DNA from 4 places in the Streptomyces sp. NPDC052079 genome. Region 1 is predicted to be linked to each of the others. Evidence: riboswitches for the same ligand, from Rfam matches in the RefSeq annotation. Region 1 holds a riboswitch; each other region holds the start of a gene.

Region 1 (4,179 bases):
ACGCCGATCGCGCCGGACTGGGCGAACAGCCCGATGCGCCCCGCGCGGGGCGGCTCCGGCGCGAGCGAGGCGTTCAGCCGCACGTCCGGGGCCGTGTTGATGACGCCGAACGAGTTGGGGCCGATGATCCGCATCCCGTACGAACGGGCTTGCCGGACGAGGGCACGCTGGCGTTCGCGGCCGTCGGGTCCGGACTCGGCGTAACCGGCCGAGACGACGACGAGCCCCTGCACTCCGTGTTCACCGCACTCGGTCACGACCTCGGGGACGTGCTCGGCGGGCACGGCGACGACCGCGAGCTCGACGGGTCCGTCGACCTCCCGGACGGACCGGTACGCGGCCACCCCGTCGAGCTCCTTCTGATCCTGCGCGAACGCCTTGTTCACGGCGTAGAGCCGGCCGGTGTACCCGGCGTCCCGGATGTTGTCGAGGATGCTGCGTCCCACACCGCCGGGGGCGCGTCCGGCGCCGACGACGGCGACCGAGCCGGGGGCGAGCAGCCGCTGCACCGAACGTGCCTCCGCGCGTTGCTCGCGCGCGTACTGCACGGCCATGGACCGGTCCGTGGGCTCGAGGTCGAACTCCAACCGGACGACGCCGTCCTCGAAGCTGCGCTTCTGGGTGTATCCGGCGTCGGTGAACACCTTGATCATCTTGGTGTTGGCGGGCAGCACCTCGGCCGCGAACCGGCGGATGCCGCGCTCCCGCGCGACGGCACCGATGTGCTCCAGCAGCGCGGAGGCGACGCCCCGTCCCTGGTGGGCGTCCTGCACCAGGAAGGCGACCTCCGCCTCGTCGGCCGGTGCGGACGCGGGCGTTCCGTCGGTGCCGATCCGGTCGTAGCGTACGGTGCCGATGAACTCGCCGCCGATGGTGGCCGCGAGTCCCACCCGGTCCACGAAGTCATGGTGCGTGAAGCGGTGGACGTCCTTGGCGGACAGGCGAGGGTAGGGCGCGAAGAAGCGGTAGTACTTCGACTCGTCCGAGACCTGCTCGTAGAAGCTGACCAGGCGCTCCGCGTCGTCGACGGTGATGGGGCGGATACGCGCGGTGCCGCCGTCGCGCAGCACCACGTCGGCCTCCCAGTGGGCGGGATACTCGTGCCGGTCCGACGGGATCTGCATGCGCCCCAGAGTACGGCTCGCGTACGGCGACGGCGCGAGGCAGTCTGTGGTGGACGACAGCCGGAGCGAGGCCGCGGTCCGGCTGTCACCGGGAGCGGGCACGGATGCCGCTTTGGACAGGCTTCACGATATGCGAAGCTGGTCTAGACAACCCTGAACACCGAAGGGCAGCAACACATGGCTGAGCGCCGCGTCAACGTCGGCTGGGCCGAGGGTCTCCACGCCCGCCCCGCCTCCATCTTCGTCCGAGCCGCCACGGCCGCAGGCGTCCCCGTGACGATCGCCAAGGCCGGGGGCAACCCCGTCAACGCGGCCTCCATGCTCGCCGTGCTGGGCCTGGGCGCCCAGGGCGGCGAGGAGATCGTCCTCGCGTCCGACGCGGAAGGGGCGGAGGCCGCCCTGGACCGTCTGGCGAAGCTGGTCTCCGAGGGGCTGGAGGAGCTCCCCGAGACCGTCTGAATCGCGCGTGAGCGCGGGGACGGTTTCGTTCCTCGCAGGCACCCGACACGGCACAGGAAAGGCCCGCCCGGATGATCCGGGCGGACCTTTCCTTCTTTTCCACTCCCCTGCGACGGTGGGCCGGGGGAGTCGCGTACGGCGGGGCGGGGGTGTTCGCCCGCTGTGGCTGGCGCGTCCGCGCCCTCAGCTCCACCAACAAGCACAGTCGCGCCAGTCCGAGGACGGACATCCCCGACCCGACCCCGCACCACCCACCGGCCGTGGGCGCCGCGCAGCGGGCGCGCGCGTGTCTCAGAGGTTCACGCCATGCGCGCGGAGGTAGGCGACGGGGTCGAGGTCGGAGCCGTAATCGGCCCCCGTGCGGGCCTCAAAATGGAGATGGGCGCCCGTGACATTCCCGGTGGCGCCGGAGAGGCCGATCTGCTGTCCCGCGGTGACCTGCTGCCCCGCCGAGACGGCGAGGGACGACAGGTGAGCGTACTGCGTGTACGTGCCGTCGTTCATCTTGATCACGACCTGGTTGCCGTACGCACCGCCCCAGCCGGCCTCGACGACGGTGCCCATGCCGACCGACTGGACGGGCGTACCGCTCGCCGCGTGGAAGTCGATACCGGTGTGGCTGCCGGACGACCAGACGGCGCCGCCGCTCTGGTAGGCGGTGGAGACGTAGGAGCCCGGGATCGGGGAGACGAAGGTGTTGAGGCGCTTGCGCTCCGCCTCACGCGCGGCCCGCTCCTTCTCCGCGCGGGCCTTCGCGGCCTCCTCGGCCGCCTTCTCTGCCGCCATCTCACGGGCGGCCTCCTCGGCGGCCTTCCGCGCGGCGGCCTCGGCCGCCGCGCGCGCGGCCTCGTGCTGGGCGGCCGCCTGGGCGTCGATCCGTTCGGCGACCGTGTCGCCCAGGGTGATGACGGGAGTGAGGCCGGTCTGCGCGGCGGCGGGTTCGGCGGCGAGCGCCGGAGCCGTGAGGGAGCCGACGACTCCGGTGCCGGCGAGGGCCGCGACGCCCGCCGCGCGGGCGGTGCCGCGCTGCATCCGGCTGGGACGACGGTGCTTCCCGGGGGCGCGGGTGAACGCCATGTACAGGCTGGTCCTTTCCTTCCCTCTCGCCTACCGGGTTAGCTGACGGGTTCGGAGCAGGAAGGTCTCCTACGGGCCCCCTCGCGGCACGCGCGGGCGTCCGATTCACCCCAGGGACTACAGGTGGGTCCCCGGCTCCCCTGGCTCGCGCCGTACGGGGACTCGGCGATGGCTGTTCGGTGCCGCGGATGCGGCGCACTGCCCGACGAACAGCCCGCACGAAGCTAAGCGGGACGTCTCCCAATCCCCAAACGATTCCGGGTTTTTGTAGCGCATCCCACAGGGCAGACAGGCAACCTCCGCCCCAATTCCGGGCATAAGAGGGCCCTGGTGACTTTCGTGTCACCAGGGCCCTCTGCGCGGATACCGGCCGGCGGCTCGCTACTCGGCCGTCACGACGGTGACTTCGCCGATCCCGAGGGCCTCGACCGGCGCCTTGATCTGCGCCGCGTCACCGACGAGGACGGTCACCAGGCGGTCCACCGGGAAGGCGCTCACGACCGCCGCGGTGGCCTCCACGGTGCCCGTCGCGGCCAACTGCCGGTACAGGTCGGCCTGGTAGTGGTCCGGCAGGTGCTGCTCGACCTGGTCGGCCAGGGTGCTCGCGACGGCCGCGGCGGTCTCGTACTTGAGGGGCGCCACACCCACCAGGTTCTGCACGGCGACGTCGCGTTCGGCGTCGGTCAGCCCCTCCGCGGCGAGCGTGCGCAGCACCTGCCACAGGTCGTCCAGGGCGGGGCCGGTGTTCGGCGTGTCGACGGAGCCGCTGATGGCCAGCATCGCCGCGCCGGTGCCGTCGGGGGCGGACCTGAGGACCTGCCCGAACGCCCGCACGCCGTAGGTGTAGCCCTTCTCCTCGCGCAGCACGCGGTCCAGGCGGGAGGTGAGGGTGCCGCCGAGGCAGTACGTGCCGAGGATCTGTGCGGGCCAGACGCGGTCGTGCCGGTCGGGGCCGATCCGGCCGATCAGCAGCTGCGTCTGGACGGCGCCGGGACGGTCCACGATCACGACCCGGCCCCGGTCGTCGGCGACCACCGGCGGGATGGGCCGCGGCCGGGCCGAGGAGCCGGTCCAGGCGCCCAGCGTGTCGCCGAGCAGCGCGTCGAGGTCGACGCCGGTGAGGTCGCCGACGACCACGGCGGTGGTCGTGGCGGGGCGGACGTGCCTCTCGTAGAAGGCGCGCACGGCCGCGGAGTCGATTCCGGCGACCGTCTCCTCGCTGCCCTGGCGCGGGCGTGACATGCGCGAGCTCGCCGGGAACAGCTCCTTGGCGAGCTCCTTCGCCGCGCGGCGGGAGGGGTTCGCCAGCTCGTGCGGGATCTCGTCGAGGCGGTTGCGGACGAGCCGTTCGATTTCGCTGTCGGCGAACGCGGGCGCCCGGAGGGCGTCGGCGAGCAGCCCGAGCGCCTTGGGGAGCCGTGAGGCCGGGACCTCCAGGCTGAGGCGGACGCCGGGGTGGTCGGCGTGCGCGTCCAGGGTGGCGCCGCAGCGCTCCAGTTCGGCGGCGAACTCCTCGGCG
Region 2 (4,179 bases), on a different contig from region 1:
TTGTCCAGGAACTGCTTGGCCATGTCCCATCCCGACCCGGAGGGACGCGTACGGGCCTGCCCGCCCGGGTTCTGGAACACGCCGTTCGCGAAGTGCGGGGACCTGCGGATCCGCGCCAGGCGCTCACCGGCCGGCTCCGCGCCGAAGGCCGGCAGCCGCAGGGCGGTCAGCCTCGCCCGGGGGGCGGAAGAAGCGGCCACGGTACCTCCAGATGAAGTCGATCGGAGTGTCCATTATGTGCGGTGGCTCCGCGGACGGGGGCAGTTGTGGAAACAGCCCCCGCGCCCCCAAAGGGGCGCGGGCAACTGCGCGACCAGCCACCCGTACACGCCCCCGCGCGCCAAGCCCCACGCGGACCTCAAGACGCCGCGAGCGCAGCACCCCAAAAGGGGCGCGGGGAACTGCGCGACCAGCCACGCACCACCCACACACGCCCCGCGCGCCCAGCACCCCGCGAACCGCGCCTCACGCCACCTTCGCGATCCGCGACCGGATGTCCTCCGGGGACAGCGTCCCCTTCGCCGTGACGTGGTCGCCCGACGACTCCCCCCGCAGGCGGCGGCCGATCCACGGGACCAGATACTCCCGCGCCCAGTGGACGTCGTCCCGCCGGATCTCCAACGTGCCGCGAGGCGGCAGCGGCGGCCACGGCTGCTCCGGGTCCGCGGGCACCTTCAGGCCGAGGGCGAGGCCCGCGCGCAGCGCGACGCGGGTGTGGCCCTCGGGCGAGAGGTGCAGCCGGTCGGCGTCCCAGGCCCTGCGGTCCTGGACGCTCTTGAGGGACCACAGGTCCAGCACCGTGCAGCCGTAGCGGTCGGCGATGGCCCGTACGTGCCCGTTGTACGTGGCGATCTTGCCGCGCAGATGCCTGAGCACGGGGACGCCGCGGGTGTCGAACCCGGTCGTCACCAGGACCGTGCCGCACACGGCGGTGAGGGCGGCGATCGCCTGCTCGAAGCGCTCGGCGACCTCGTCCGGGTCGGTGCCCGGACGGAGGATGTCGTTGCCGCCCGCGCAGAACGAGACCAGGTCGGGGGCGAGTTCGACCGCCACCGGGAGCTGGTCCGCCATGATCTGGTCCAGCAGCTTTCCGCGCACCGCGAGATTGGTGTACTCGAAGTCCCCCTCGGGCCGGCGGTCGGCGAGAAGCACGGCGAACCGGTCGGCCCAGCCGACGAACGCCCCGTCGGGGCCGGGGTCACCCACGCCCTCGGTGAAGCTGTCCCCCACCGCCACGTACGACCCGATCACTCTTCTGCTGTCATTCTTCGAATCGTCTGCCACGGCAGATCATGATTCACCGTGGAATGTGACCTACGCGACCGTAGGCGAGCGTTGACGTGCGGTGAGATAAGCCACTCTCAGAATGTCGCCCGGTCCGGAATACACCGGAGGCCGGACCCGTGGATGGGGTCCGGCCTTCGGTGCGCGTGTCAGGAAGGTTGCCGCAGGGGGTCAGATGGAGACGCCCTTGGAGCGGAGGTAGGAGAGCGGGTCCACGTCCGAGCCGTAGTTCGGGGTGGTGCGGATCTCGAAGTGCAGGTGCGGGCCGGTCGAGTTGCCGGTGGAGCCGGAGAGACCGACCTGCTGGCCGGCGCTCACGGTCTGGCCGGCCGAGACCGACAGCGAGGACAGGTGGGCGTACTGGGCGTAGTGGCCGTCGCTGAGCTGGATGACGACCTGGTTGCCGTACGCGCCGGCCCAGCCCGCGGAGACGACCGTGCCGGAGCCGACGGCCTTCAGGGAGGTGCCGGTCGGGACGCTGAAGTCGACACCGGTGTGGTAGCCGCTGGACCACATGCCGCCGGCCACCTTGTAGGCGGTGCCGATGCCGCCGCCGGGCACCGGGGAGCTGTAACCGGAGGCGGCCGGGGAGGACGGCTGCGGCTGCTCGGCCGGCTGCTGCGCCGGCTGCTCGGCGGGCTTCTCGGCCTTCGCCGCGGCAGGCTTCGGAGACGCCGGCGCAGTGGACTTCTTCGGCGTGGCCTTGGCGGCCTCACCGTCGATGGTGAGCTTCAGACCGGGGTGGATGAGTGCCGGGTCGTCGCCGACGGCCTCGCGGTTGTCCGCGTAGAGCTGCTTCCAGCCGCCGTCGACGTTCTCCGTCTCCGCGATCTTCGCCAGGTAGTCGCCGGCCTTCACGGTGTACGTGCGGACCTGGTCGCTCTTTTCGGCGGTGGCCTCGTGGCCGCCGGCGGAAAGGGACTGGACGGCCTTTTCGGGGGCCGCCTGCGGCGTGGCGGCGTTCGCGCCGGTGGCGCCGAGAAGCGGCAGGGCGAGTGCGGCGCCACCGGTTCCGGCGACGGCGATGGAGCGGGTGAAACGCTGAGCCTTGGGACGGCGGTGCTTACCCTTCGCGGGCATGACGAATTCCTCTCCGGCGCCTGCGAGGTGAGCTGTCGGGTTCGGACTGGAGATGTCCGGCCGCGATATCACGCGACTTAACCCCAAGCCGTTCCGGAGACCGGAACAGGCAGTCTTACCTGTGGGTCCCCCGCTCCTGCCGTACACGGGTCAGTGTGTGCGGGCTCCGGGCGGCGGCAGGATTAGGCGTCCGTCCGGATCGGTCGTGAACGTAAGCGACCCGGATGCGACGGGACAAGCGGCAGTTCGCCGCGAAGGTGCTTTTTCCGTGATCCACAGGAGGAATTGACGTCACCGAGCGTCAATCGTGATGCAGAGGGCCCACGAATTCCCTTGTTATTGCGCTTGATTACGTGAGCATGGCGATAACACATCGTCACGGATATGACGCTGCTCACGCACCCCACTCCCATTTCTCCTGCTTTGGTGGCATGTTATAGCGAAGCGACCTAATCGGACACAACGCCTCAATCATGCGATCACAGGCATGCGCATCCTGGGCGCCTGGGCGGCCGGGCCACGCCTGTGGAGAACTCATTGCCCCAGGCAGGCATGTCGTATCGTCAGGTGATGCCCGCCGACGAGCAGCGGCGGCGGCGCCGAGTGGGAGGAGTCCCCGTGACGCAGCAGATCCCGTCGACCGAACCCGAGCTGGCCGGAGTACGCAACTTCCGCGACGTGGGCGGACTGCCGACCGTGGACGGTCGGCGGGTGCGGCACGGGGTGCTGTTCCGCAGCGGTCACCTGGCCCATGCGACCGCCGAGGACGCCGTCTTCCTGTCCTCGCTCGGGCTGCACACGATCTTCGACTTCCGCAACGCGGCGGACCAGAAGCTGGAGGGGCCGGACGTCGAACTGCCGGGCGTGCGCAATCTGAACCTGCCGCTCAGCGACCCGGCCGACGGCGCCGAGTTCTGGAAGATGGTCCGCGACGGCGACCTGGACCAGCTGCGCTCGGTCCTCGCGGACGGCAAGGGCGCGGACCGGATGATCACCTCCTACCGGATGATCATCACGGAGCGCACCGCCGAGCACGCCCAGGTGCTGCGCTCGCTCGCCGAGGACAGCGTCCCCGTGCTGATGCACTGCGCGGCGGGCAAGGACCGTGCGGGACTGTCCGTGGCGGTGACGCTGCTCGCGCTGGGCGTCGAGCGGGACGCGATCGTCGACGACTACCTCAAGTCCAACGCCAAGCACCGCCGTTACAAGGTGCACCGCAGCGGCAGCTCCGCCTCGGCCTACTCCTCCGAGGTCATGGAGCTGCTCAGCCCGCTGTTCGACGCCCGGGCGGAGTACCTGTCGGCCGCCTTCGAGACGGTGGAGGAGACCTGGGGCGGGGTCGACGCCTATCTGGAGCAGGGGCTCGGCCTCACCCCCGGGGCCCGGGAGCGGCTGCGCGAGCGCATGCTCGACTGAGGCGGGCACCCGCCCCGGCGTCTACTTCTTGGGGGCTATCTCGAACAGGAAGTAGATGAAGGCCGCGAAGAGGTGCCCCACCACCACGTAGATGAACAGCCGCACCCACAGGGCCCGTGGGAACTTCTCCTCCATGTCCTTACCAGTCATGTCGCTTCTCCGTGGATCGGGCCCAGGCACAGCGCGGCCGTGGGACTCTGCAGCAGGGTGTGGACGAACAGCAGTTCGACCCCGTCGGGGTCGGCTGCGGCAATACGGTGCGGGGTCAGCGAGTCGAAGTGCGCGCTGTCGCCCGGGGCGAGCCGGTGCAGGACGTCCCCCAGGCGCAGCAGCAGCCGGCCCTTGAGGACGTACAGCCACTCCTCGCCGGGATGGACGCGCACGATGTCGCCCTGGGAG
Region 3 (4,179 bases), on a different contig from region 1:
TGCGCGGCGACGGGCCGGTCAGCGGCGTACAGAACCGACAGCGTGCCGGTGCACTCCGGGGCCCGGGTCTCGGCGAGCCGGCCCACGAGCCGGGCGATCCACTCCTGCGCGAACCGGTCGCGGCGGCCCGTCCTGCGGTACTGCGCCGACTTCCACGCGACGAGCGCCCGCAGCGCGGCCGGGTCGCGTTCGTCGAAGACGAACCGCACGGGTCCGGCCTGGCGGCCCAGCCTGCGCTCCTTGGCCAGCGTGGTCTTCAGGAACTTCGGCGACTGGGTGCGCAGCACCGACTCATAGGTCTCGTAGCCCTTCTCCACGTCGATGACGAAGCTGGCATGCTCCTCGGCCGCGTGCGGCGCGAACAGTTCCTGTCCGGCCTCCAGGTTGTCGAAGGCGAAGCTCGACAACGAGCAGGCCCGCAGCAGTTCACCGGTCTCCAGGACGGCACCGGGAGCCAGCACCGCGCCCTGGCAGTCCGACACCCCGAGCCCGATCGCCCGGCCCTGTCCCGCCACGCCCCGCTCGTAGGGCAGGAAGCCCGCAGGTTCCGCCCCTTCGTACAGCACGGCCACCCGGGCCCCGGGCCGCACCCGGCCCACGGCGGTGGCGAACTCCGGTTCCATGAAAGGGCTGCGTGGTGCGTCCATCGCGGCACGTAATGCGCGCCAGCGCTCCCGTTCCCCCTCGCCCAGCTCCTCCGGCCTCAGCACGCGCATGCGTCCACTGCTCACCTGACCCCCCGATCAAGTCCCCCCTGGACTCTTGGAAGGTACCGCCCGAGCCCACCGGGGCGGTAGATAGCGGACGATGTTCTTGCCAAACGGTGAAAGAGTCCTCAACCGGTCCTTACCCGGTGATGACGGAAGGAGAACCGCGCCGAAAGCGAGCGGATACGGGCATGGTGAATCGGACGGTCGCGTTGTCCGTATTCTCTGATCATGGCCGCACCCACCGCTTTCTCACTCATCGCCACCGACCTGGACGGGACGCTGCTGCGCGGCGACGACACCCTGTCCGACCGGTCCCTCGCCGCGCTCGCGCGGGCGGAGCGGGCCGGTGCCCGGCACCTCGTCGTGACGGGGCGTCCCGCCCCCAGGGTGCGGCCGCTTCTGGACGACCTCGGTTGCACGGGGCTCGCGGTGTGCGGACAGGGCGCGCAGGTGTACGACGCCGGCGCGCACCGGCTGCTGTGGTCCGTCAGGCTGGACCGGGAACTGGCGGAGACCGCCCTCGGCAAGATCGAGGCCGAGGTGGGGGAGGTGTACGCCGCGGTCGACCAGGACGGGGTCGACGGGCTGACGCTGATCGAGCCGGGGTATCTGATGCCGCATCCGACGCTGCCCGCGGTGCGGATCGAGCGGCGGCGTGATCTGTGGGAGCGGCCGATCAGCAAGGTGCTGCTGCGCCACCCGCATCTGTCCGACGACGCGTTGGCGGCGGCGGCGCGTGCGGTGGTCGGTTCGCTGGCGACGGTCACCATGTCGGGACCCGGAACCGTGGAGCTCCAGCCGTGCGGGGTGACCAAGGCGACCGGCCTGGCGCTGGCCGCCGAGCACCTGGGGCTGAGCCCGGAGCGGACGGTCGCCTTCGGCGACATGCCCAACGACATCCCCATGTTCGACTGGGCGGCGCACGGGGTCGCCATGGCCAACGCGCATCCCGAGCTGAAGGCGGTGGCCGACGAGGTCACCACGTCGAACGAGGACGACGGCGTGGCCGTCGTCCTCGAGCGACTGTTCGGTGGGCCGGCCGTGGTCGGCCGTCAGCGCCCGGCTCAGTACGCGCCGAAGACGTTGTCGATCGAGCCGTAGCGGTCGGCGGCGTAGTTGCAGGCCGCCGTGATGTTCGCGACCGGGTCGTACGGGTCGAAGGCGGTGCCGGGCACGTGGTACGCCTGGAAGGTCGGGTCGATGACCTGCAGCAGGCCCTTCGACGGGGTGCCCTTGGCGGCGTTGGAGTCCCACAGGTTGATGGCGGTCGGGTTGCCGGAGGACTCGCGCATGATGTTGCGGTGGATGCCCTCGTAGGAGCCCGGGATGCCGTGCTGCGCCATGACGTCCAGCGACTCGCGGATCCAGCCGTCGAGGTTGTTCGGGTAAGCCGTCGTGGAAGCGGCGGTCGGGGTGGCCGTCTGGGTGGCCGCGGAGGCGGTGGTGGCGCCGAACAGCGGGAGGGCGACCACGGCGACGCCGGTACCGGCGACGGCGAGGGTGCGGGCGATGCGGCGGTTGCCGAAGCGACGCAGCTGACCGGAAACGGACATGTCTGGGTTCCTCTCCTACGCCTGCGAGGTGAGCTGTCGGGTTCGGGCGGGAGAGTGCCCGGCCGTGCCCCTGGAGGCATGGCTTCACCCCAAGGCCCTGTCGTCCCGCTCCCGCCCGCCCGTTCGGGCGGAGGACGGGAATGGGAGGACAGGACCCCGCCGTTCCGGCGCGTGGCCGGGCCGGCGGCTTACCTGGGTCCCCCGCTCCTGCCGTGTGTGAGTTGGTCGGTGGGTGTCATGCGGGCGGTGGCAGGATTCGGCGTCCGCCCGGCAGGCCCGGAACGTATGCGAGAGCACATGGAGGGAACAAGTGCGGGTGTCACGCAATCAGCCCTTTGATCTTGGATCGGGTGATTTGGGGTGCTTGATCCTTTGCGGGTGCCAACGGTCAACTCGGTTTCGTGGGAGGGAAAAACGCCGATCGGGCCAGGTGGTGGACGCGGCGGGCGGCACGTGACCGACTTCACTCACCGCGAGCCCAGGGACCATTTACCGCCAAGAGGAATTCGCTTGCTAATTCCGGCAAATCGGACGGACGTCCGGGCAGGATGGTTGACAGGGCGTTACGTCCGGGAAGGTGGCACATTGTCCGTTGTTATCAACCGGTCAAAAGCACTCCGCTCCCGATCCGGTGCCGCCCTGCCGGTAACCCCGGGTGCTGGCGGTGATCGAAACGTGACCGGATACGCTGACTTGAGTGATGGCAGCGACGTATCGACATTCCGCGTAACCGCCAGTGGACACCAGCAGACAGGAGACCCCTCGTGACCGTCGTCGGGCCGTTCGGGCTGAGCGTGCGGGACCAGGCTCTGGAAGCCGATGTCCAGGCCGGAATGACGGCTGTCGAGGAAGGGCTGATCGAGGCCACCAAGAGTGAGGTCCCCTTCATCACCGGTGCCGCCCAGCATCTGGTGCGGGCCGGCGGCAAGCGCTTCCGTCCGCTGCTGGTGATGCTCGCCGCCCAGTTCGGCGACCCCTACGCGCCCGGCATCGTGCCGTCCGCCGTGGTGGTGGAGCTCACCCACCTGGCCACGCTCTACCACGACGACGTGATGGACGAGGCCGAGGTCCGGCGCGGTGTCGACAGTGCGAACGCCCGCTGGGGCAACTCCGTCGCGGTCCTCACCGGCGACTTCCTCTTCGCCCGGGCCTCGCACATCCTGGCCGACCTCGGACCGGAGGCGGTCCGGGTGCAGGCCGAGGCGTTCGAACGGCTGGTCACCGGGCAGATCCTGGAGACCGCGGGACCGCAGGACGGCCGCGACCCCGTCGACCACTACCTGGACGTGCTCGGCGGCAAGACCGGATCGCTGGTCGCCGTCTCCTGCCGCTTCGGCGCGATGATGTCCGGCGCCGACGAGACGGTCGTGGACGTGCTCACCCAGTACGGCGAGCGGCTCGGCGTCGCCTTCCAGCTCGCCGACGACGTCCTGGACATCGCCTCCGACTCCAGCGAGTCCGGCAAGACCCCCGGCACCGACCTGCGCGAGGGCATCGCCACGCTGCCCGTGCTGCGGCTGCGCGAGCGGGCGGCCCGGCTGGGACTGGCCGAGGACATCGCCCTGTGCGAGCTGCTGGACTCCGACCTCACCGACGACGCCCGGCACGCCGAGGCGCTGCGGCTGCTGCGCGGGCACCCCGCGCTGGAGCAGGCCCGCCGGGACACCGTGCGGTACGCCGAGGAGGCGCGCGCCGCGCTGGCCCCGCTGCGAGAGTGCGAGGCCAAGGCGGCACTCGTGCAGCTGTGCGACGCGGTGGTGCACCGCGCCGGCTGAGCCCGGCCGGGCCCGAACTGCCCCGCGCCCCCTACTGGTCGGGGGAGAAAACCACCTCGCGTGTCATACCGGAGCAGTACACGGAGTTGCGTCCGGGGTCTGACGCTTCCGCATGCCGTATTTGGTCAGATGGACCAGACG
Region 4 (4,179 bases), on a different contig from region 1:
GCGGTGGAGAAACGGTCCCGGCCGGTCACGGAGTCGCGCTCCCGCACAGCACCGCCATGATCCCGCCTCTCGTCTCGCCGTCATACGCGTCTCGTTCACCGTCATACGCGCGTACGTCCCCGCACACGGTACGGGACCGAGTACGGGGACGTACGTACGACGCTGCCTGCGAACCGGCGCTCAGTCCTCGGAGCGGAACCGCGGGAACGCGCTGCGGCCGGCGTACACCGCGGCGTCGTCGAGGATCTCCTCGATGCGCAGCAGCTGGTTGTACTTGGCGACGCGCTCGGAGCGGGCCGGGGCCCCGGTCTTGATCTGGCCGCAGTTGGTGGCGACCGCGAGGTCGGCGATGGTGACGTCCTCGGTCTCGCCGGAGCGGTGGGACATCATGCACTTGAAGCCGTTGCGCTGGGCCAGCTCGACGGCGTCCAGGGTCTCGGTCAGCGAGCCGATCTGGTTGACCTTGACCAGCAGGGCGTTGGCGGCGCCCTCGTCGATGCCGCGCGCGAGACGCTCGGGGTTGGTGACGAACAGGTCGTCGCCGACGAGCTGGACCTTGTCACCGAGCTTGGCGGTGATGGTCTTCCAGCCCTCCCAGTCGTCCTCGAACAGCGGGTCCTCGATGGAGACGAGCGGGTACGCCTCGACGAGCTCGGCGTAGTACTCGGTCATCTCGGCGGCCGAGCGCGTCTTGCCCTCGAAGGTGTAGGAGCCGTCCTTGTAGAACTCGGAGGCGGCGACGTCGAGCGCGAGGGCGATCTGCTCGCCGGGGGTGTAGCCGGCTTCCCTGATGGCCTCGAGGATGAGGTCGAGGGCCTCACGGTTGGAGCCGAGGTTGGGGGCGAAGCCGCCCTCGTCGCCGAGGCCGGTGGCCAGGCCCTTGCTCTTCAGGACCTTCTTCAGCGTGTGGTAGACCTCGGCGCCCCAGCGCAGGGCCTCGGAGAAGGACTCCGCGCCGATCGGGGCGATCATGAACTCCTGGATGTCCACGTTGGAGTCGGCGTGCGAGCCGCCGTTCAGGATGTTCATCATCGGCACCGGCAGCAGATGCGCGTTCGGACCGCCCAGGTAGCGGAACAGCGGAAGGTCGGAGGCCTCGGAGGCGGCGTGGGCGACGGCGAGCGAGACGCCGAGGATGGCGTTGGCGCCCAGGGAGCCCTTGTTGTCGGTGGCGTCCAGGTCGAACATCGCCTGGTCGATCAGGCGCTGCTCCGTGGCGTCGTAGCCGACGAGCTCCGGGCCGATCTGCTCGATGACGGCCAGTACGGCCTTCTCGACGCCCTTGCCCAGGTAACGGTTGGCATCGCCGTCACGGAGTTCGATGGCCTCGAAGGCGCCGGTGGAGGCGCCGGACGGGACGGCGGCACGACCCGTGCTGCCGTCGTCGAGGCCGACCTCGACCTCGACCGTGGGGTTGCCTCGGGAGTCCAGGATTTCCCGGGCTACGACGACGTCGATGGACGGCACGAGCATCTCCTTCTTGGATGTGACGCGGGTGAGCAAGGCCACGGAGGTCTTGCGAGACCGAGCCTAACCGGCTCCGGGCGATCGGCCATCCGGCCGCTCACCCCATGGACAGAACCGAGCGTAGATTGTTTTTGATCGGAACAAAGGCGGTTCCGGAAACCCCGACCGGAAAGTCTTCCCCCGCGCATGACCCCGCCCCGGTGCGTACGGGGGATGACGCACCGGGGCGGGGAGCCCGTGGGGACGGGGAGGGACCTGCGGCGTTGCCCTACTTCAGGTGCAGCTGCTGGCCCGGGTAGATGAGGTCGGCGTCCTGGACGATGTCGTCGTTCAGCTTGAACAGCTCAGCCCAGCCGCCCTTGACGTCGTGCTCCTCGGCGATGGAGCTGAGGGTGTCGCCCTTGACGACCTTGTACTCGCCGTCGCCCTTCTCGACCTTCTTGCCGGTGGGGGTGGTGACGGTCTTCTTCTCGGCCTTCGGCTCGGCCTGCTTCTCGGCGGCCGGGCGCTCGGTGGAGCGCGAGGCCTTCTGCTCGGTCTCGCGGGGCTGGGTGTTCTGCGCGGAGCCGGCCGAGTCGCCGGTGTAGGCGGCGTTGGAGAGGCCCTTGCCGCAGACCGGCCAGGCGCCCTTGCCCTGGCCCGCCAGGACCTTCTCGGCGATCTCGATCTGCTGGGCCTTGGTGGCATGGTCAGCGCTGGGGGCGTACTTCGTGCCGCCGTAGCCGGCCCAGGTGGAGGCGGAGAACTGCAGACCGCCGTAGTAACCGTTGCCGGTGTTGATGGACCAGTTGCCGCCGGACTCGCACTGGGCGACGGCGTCCCACTCGGACGCGGTGGCGGCGGAGGCGCTGCCGGCCGCCATCAGCGGGGCGGCGACGGCGGCGGAGGCGACACCGGCGATGGTCATCGCGCGGGTGCCCTTGGACGGACGACGGTGCTTGCCCTTGCCGGAAAACAGCATGGTGGATCCCCTCACCGACGCCTGCGAGGTGAGCTGTCGGGTTCGGGCCGGTTGAGTTGCCCGGCCGCGTCCCTCCCGGGAGGCGGCTTCACCCCAAGCCCGAACCGGTGTCAATCACCGGAAAGGGCACTTACCTTGGGTCCCCCGCTCCTGCCTACGGCGCATGACGCGACGACTGTTCCCGTGCTGCCGCTGGCAGGATTCGGCGTGGCGGCAGCCGGGGCCCGCGATGGCGAGCGGTCACGACCGTAGACACGCGATTCACGGAATATCAAAGAGGATCAGCGCTTCTGAGACCTATCTCTCACGGCCTTTACACCGGACATTCGGCGCGAATCATGCCGTCAACCGGCCCCGCGTCCGGGCGATTTCGGATGTCACTTTTCGCCCGCTTCGGTCCCGACCTCGAGCTCCTGACCCGGCAGGATGTAGTCCGGGTCGGCGCCGATGAGCTGGGCGTTGACGGCGTACAGCGCACGCCATCCGCCGTCGACCGCAAGGGAGTCGGCGATGGACGAGAGGTTGTCCCCGGAGTCCACGGTGTAGGAGCCGCCGGTGCTGCCCCAGGCGTCGAGACCGCGCGCGTGCCGGCCGGACGACTCGGACGCACGCTCCTCGTCCTCACCCTCCTCGGCGCCGGCGCCGCGGTGGCGACCGGTTCCCTCGTCACCACTGTCCGCTGAAGAACCGCCGCTCTGCACCGTCTTGTCCGGCTTGTCACCGTCGGGGGTGGCAGAGGGGGAGGCACTGACGTCCGCACTCTTGTCGCCACCGTCGCTGCCCGAAGGGGCGTCCGATTCAGTCGACCTGCCGGATTCATACGATGCGCCGCCGGCGCCCTCCGGCGTCTTGTCCTTTCCGTCCGCACCGGACGACGGGTCGGCCGTGGCCGACGGAGAGGCGGAAGCGGATGCGTCGCCGGAGTCCGGCGAGGCGGACGTACCCGTGTCGACGTCGGCCGCGGGAGCGTTCTGCTCCAGGCCCGCGAGCAGGCCGCAGGTGCGCCATGCTCCGACACCCTGGTCGGCGAGGATCGCCTCGGCGACGGCTATCTGCTGATTGCGGCTGGCCTGGTCGGCGCTCGGCGCATAGTCCAGGCCGCCGTACTTCTCCCAGTCGTCCTGGGTCAACTGCAGGCCGCCGTAGTACCCGTTGCCGCTGTTCTCGCTCCAGGAACCACCGCTCTCGCACTCGGCGACCCGGTCCCAGGTGGAGCCGTCGGCCGCGCTGGCGCTGCCGGCCGCGAGGAGCGGGATCGCGATGGCGGAGCCGGTCACTCCGGCCGCGACGAGGAGAGCCGGAGCCTGGCGGGGGCGGCGGTGCCGACCGTTCCCGGAGAGCATGCGAAGACCTTTCACACGACAGCGATGAACCGGCGCGGCGAAGGAGCCCGAGACGGAGCGCCGCACTTGAAGGGTGAAGGTATCGGCAGTCGATCACTTGTCACAAGTTAATGCCGCGCAGATCACGTGAAGATCACAGAGTTGAGCGCGTGTCACGTTTGCGCTGGCCCGAGCGGGGGCAAAGACCGGAGCCCGGTCCGTCACTTTTGCGGTGGGGTGAATTCCACCGGAAGTGTGCGCAGTCCGCGCATAATGAGCCCGCCGCGCCACCGGAGTTCGTCCGGTTCGACCGCCAGCCTCAGGTCCGGAAGCCTGGTCAGCAGCGTGGCGAGCGCGGTCTGGCCCTCCAGGCGGGCCAGCGGGGCACCCAGGCAGTAGTGGATGCCGTGGCCGTATCCCAGATGCTGG

What was found. Region 1 has a riboswitch for cyclic di-AMP ahead of AB0L56_RS19180 (M23 family metallopeptidase). Riboswitches for the same ligand answer to the same signal wherever they lie in the genome.
Region 2: another riboswitch for cyclic di-AMP. It lies ahead of AB0L56_RS25440 (peptidoglycan DD-metalloendopeptidase family protein); the one in region 1 lies ahead of AB0L56_RS19180 (M23 family metallopeptidase).
Region 3: another riboswitch for cyclic di-AMP. It lies ahead of AB0L56_RS00415 (transglycosylase SLT domain-containing protein); the one in region 1 lies ahead of AB0L56_RS19180 (M23 family metallopeptidase).
Region 4: another riboswitch for cyclic di-AMP. It lies ahead of AB0L56_RS22835 (transglycosylase family protein); the one in region 1 lies ahead of AB0L56_RS19180 (M23 family metallopeptidase).

What each region holds. Positions count from the first base shown of each region.
Region 1 is NZ_JBFAWL010000012.1:76,471-80,649, forward strand. It holds gene AB0L56_RS19170 (GNAT family N-acetyltransferase) at 1-1,124, opposite strand, end outside; gene AB0L56_RS19175 (HPr family phosphocarrier protein) at 1,302-1,583, shown strand; gene AB0L56_RS19180 (M23 family metallopeptidase) at 1,875-2,660, opposite strand; cyclic di-AMP (ydaO/yuaA leader) riboswitch at 2,673-2,838, opposite strand; gene AB0L56_RS19185 (pitrilysin family protein) at 3,042-4,179, opposite strand, start outside.
Region 2 is NZ_JBFAWL010000021.1:50,763-54,941, forward strand. It holds partial or broken gene AB0L56_RS25430 (MBL fold metallo-hydrolase) at 1-200, opposite strand, end outside; gene AB0L56_RS25435 (SGNH/GDSL hydrolase family protein) at 466-1,251, opposite strand; gene AB0L56_RS25440 (peptidoglycan DD-metalloendopeptidase family protein) at 1,456-2,364, opposite strand; cyclic di-AMP (ydaO/yuaA leader) riboswitch at 2,369-2,530, opposite strand; gene AB0L56_RS25445 (tyrosine-protein phosphatase) at 2,983-3,780, shown strand; gene AB0L56_RS25450 (DUF6126 family protein) at 3,802-3,930, opposite strand; gene AB0L56_RS25455 (XRE family transcriptional regulator) at 3,927-4,179, opposite strand, start outside.
Region 3 is NZ_JBFAWL010000001.1:83,023-87,201, forward strand. It holds gene AB0L56_RS00405 (GNAT family N-acetyltransferase) at 1-716, opposite strand, end outside; gene AB0L56_RS00410 (HAD family hydrolase) at 939-1,811, shown strand; gene AB0L56_RS00415 (transglycosylase SLT domain-containing protein) at 1,775-2,263, opposite strand; cyclic di-AMP (ydaO/yuaA leader) riboswitch at 2,267-2,403, opposite strand; gene AB0L56_RS00420 (polyprenyl synthetase family protein) at 3,028-4,038, shown strand.
Region 4 is NZ_JBFAWL010000017.1:15,267-19,445, forward strand. It holds gene AB0L56_RS22825 (septum formation initiator family protein) at 1-29, opposite strand, end outside; gene eno (phosphopyruvate hydratase) at 181-1,467, opposite strand; gene AB0L56_RS22835 (transglycosylase family protein) at 1,736-2,428, opposite strand; cyclic di-AMP (ydaO/yuaA leader) riboswitch at 2,432-2,600, opposite strand; gene AB0L56_RS22840 (transglycosylase family protein) at 2,806-3,771, opposite strand; gene AB0L56_RS22845 (cytochrome P450) at 3,972-4,179, opposite strand, start outside.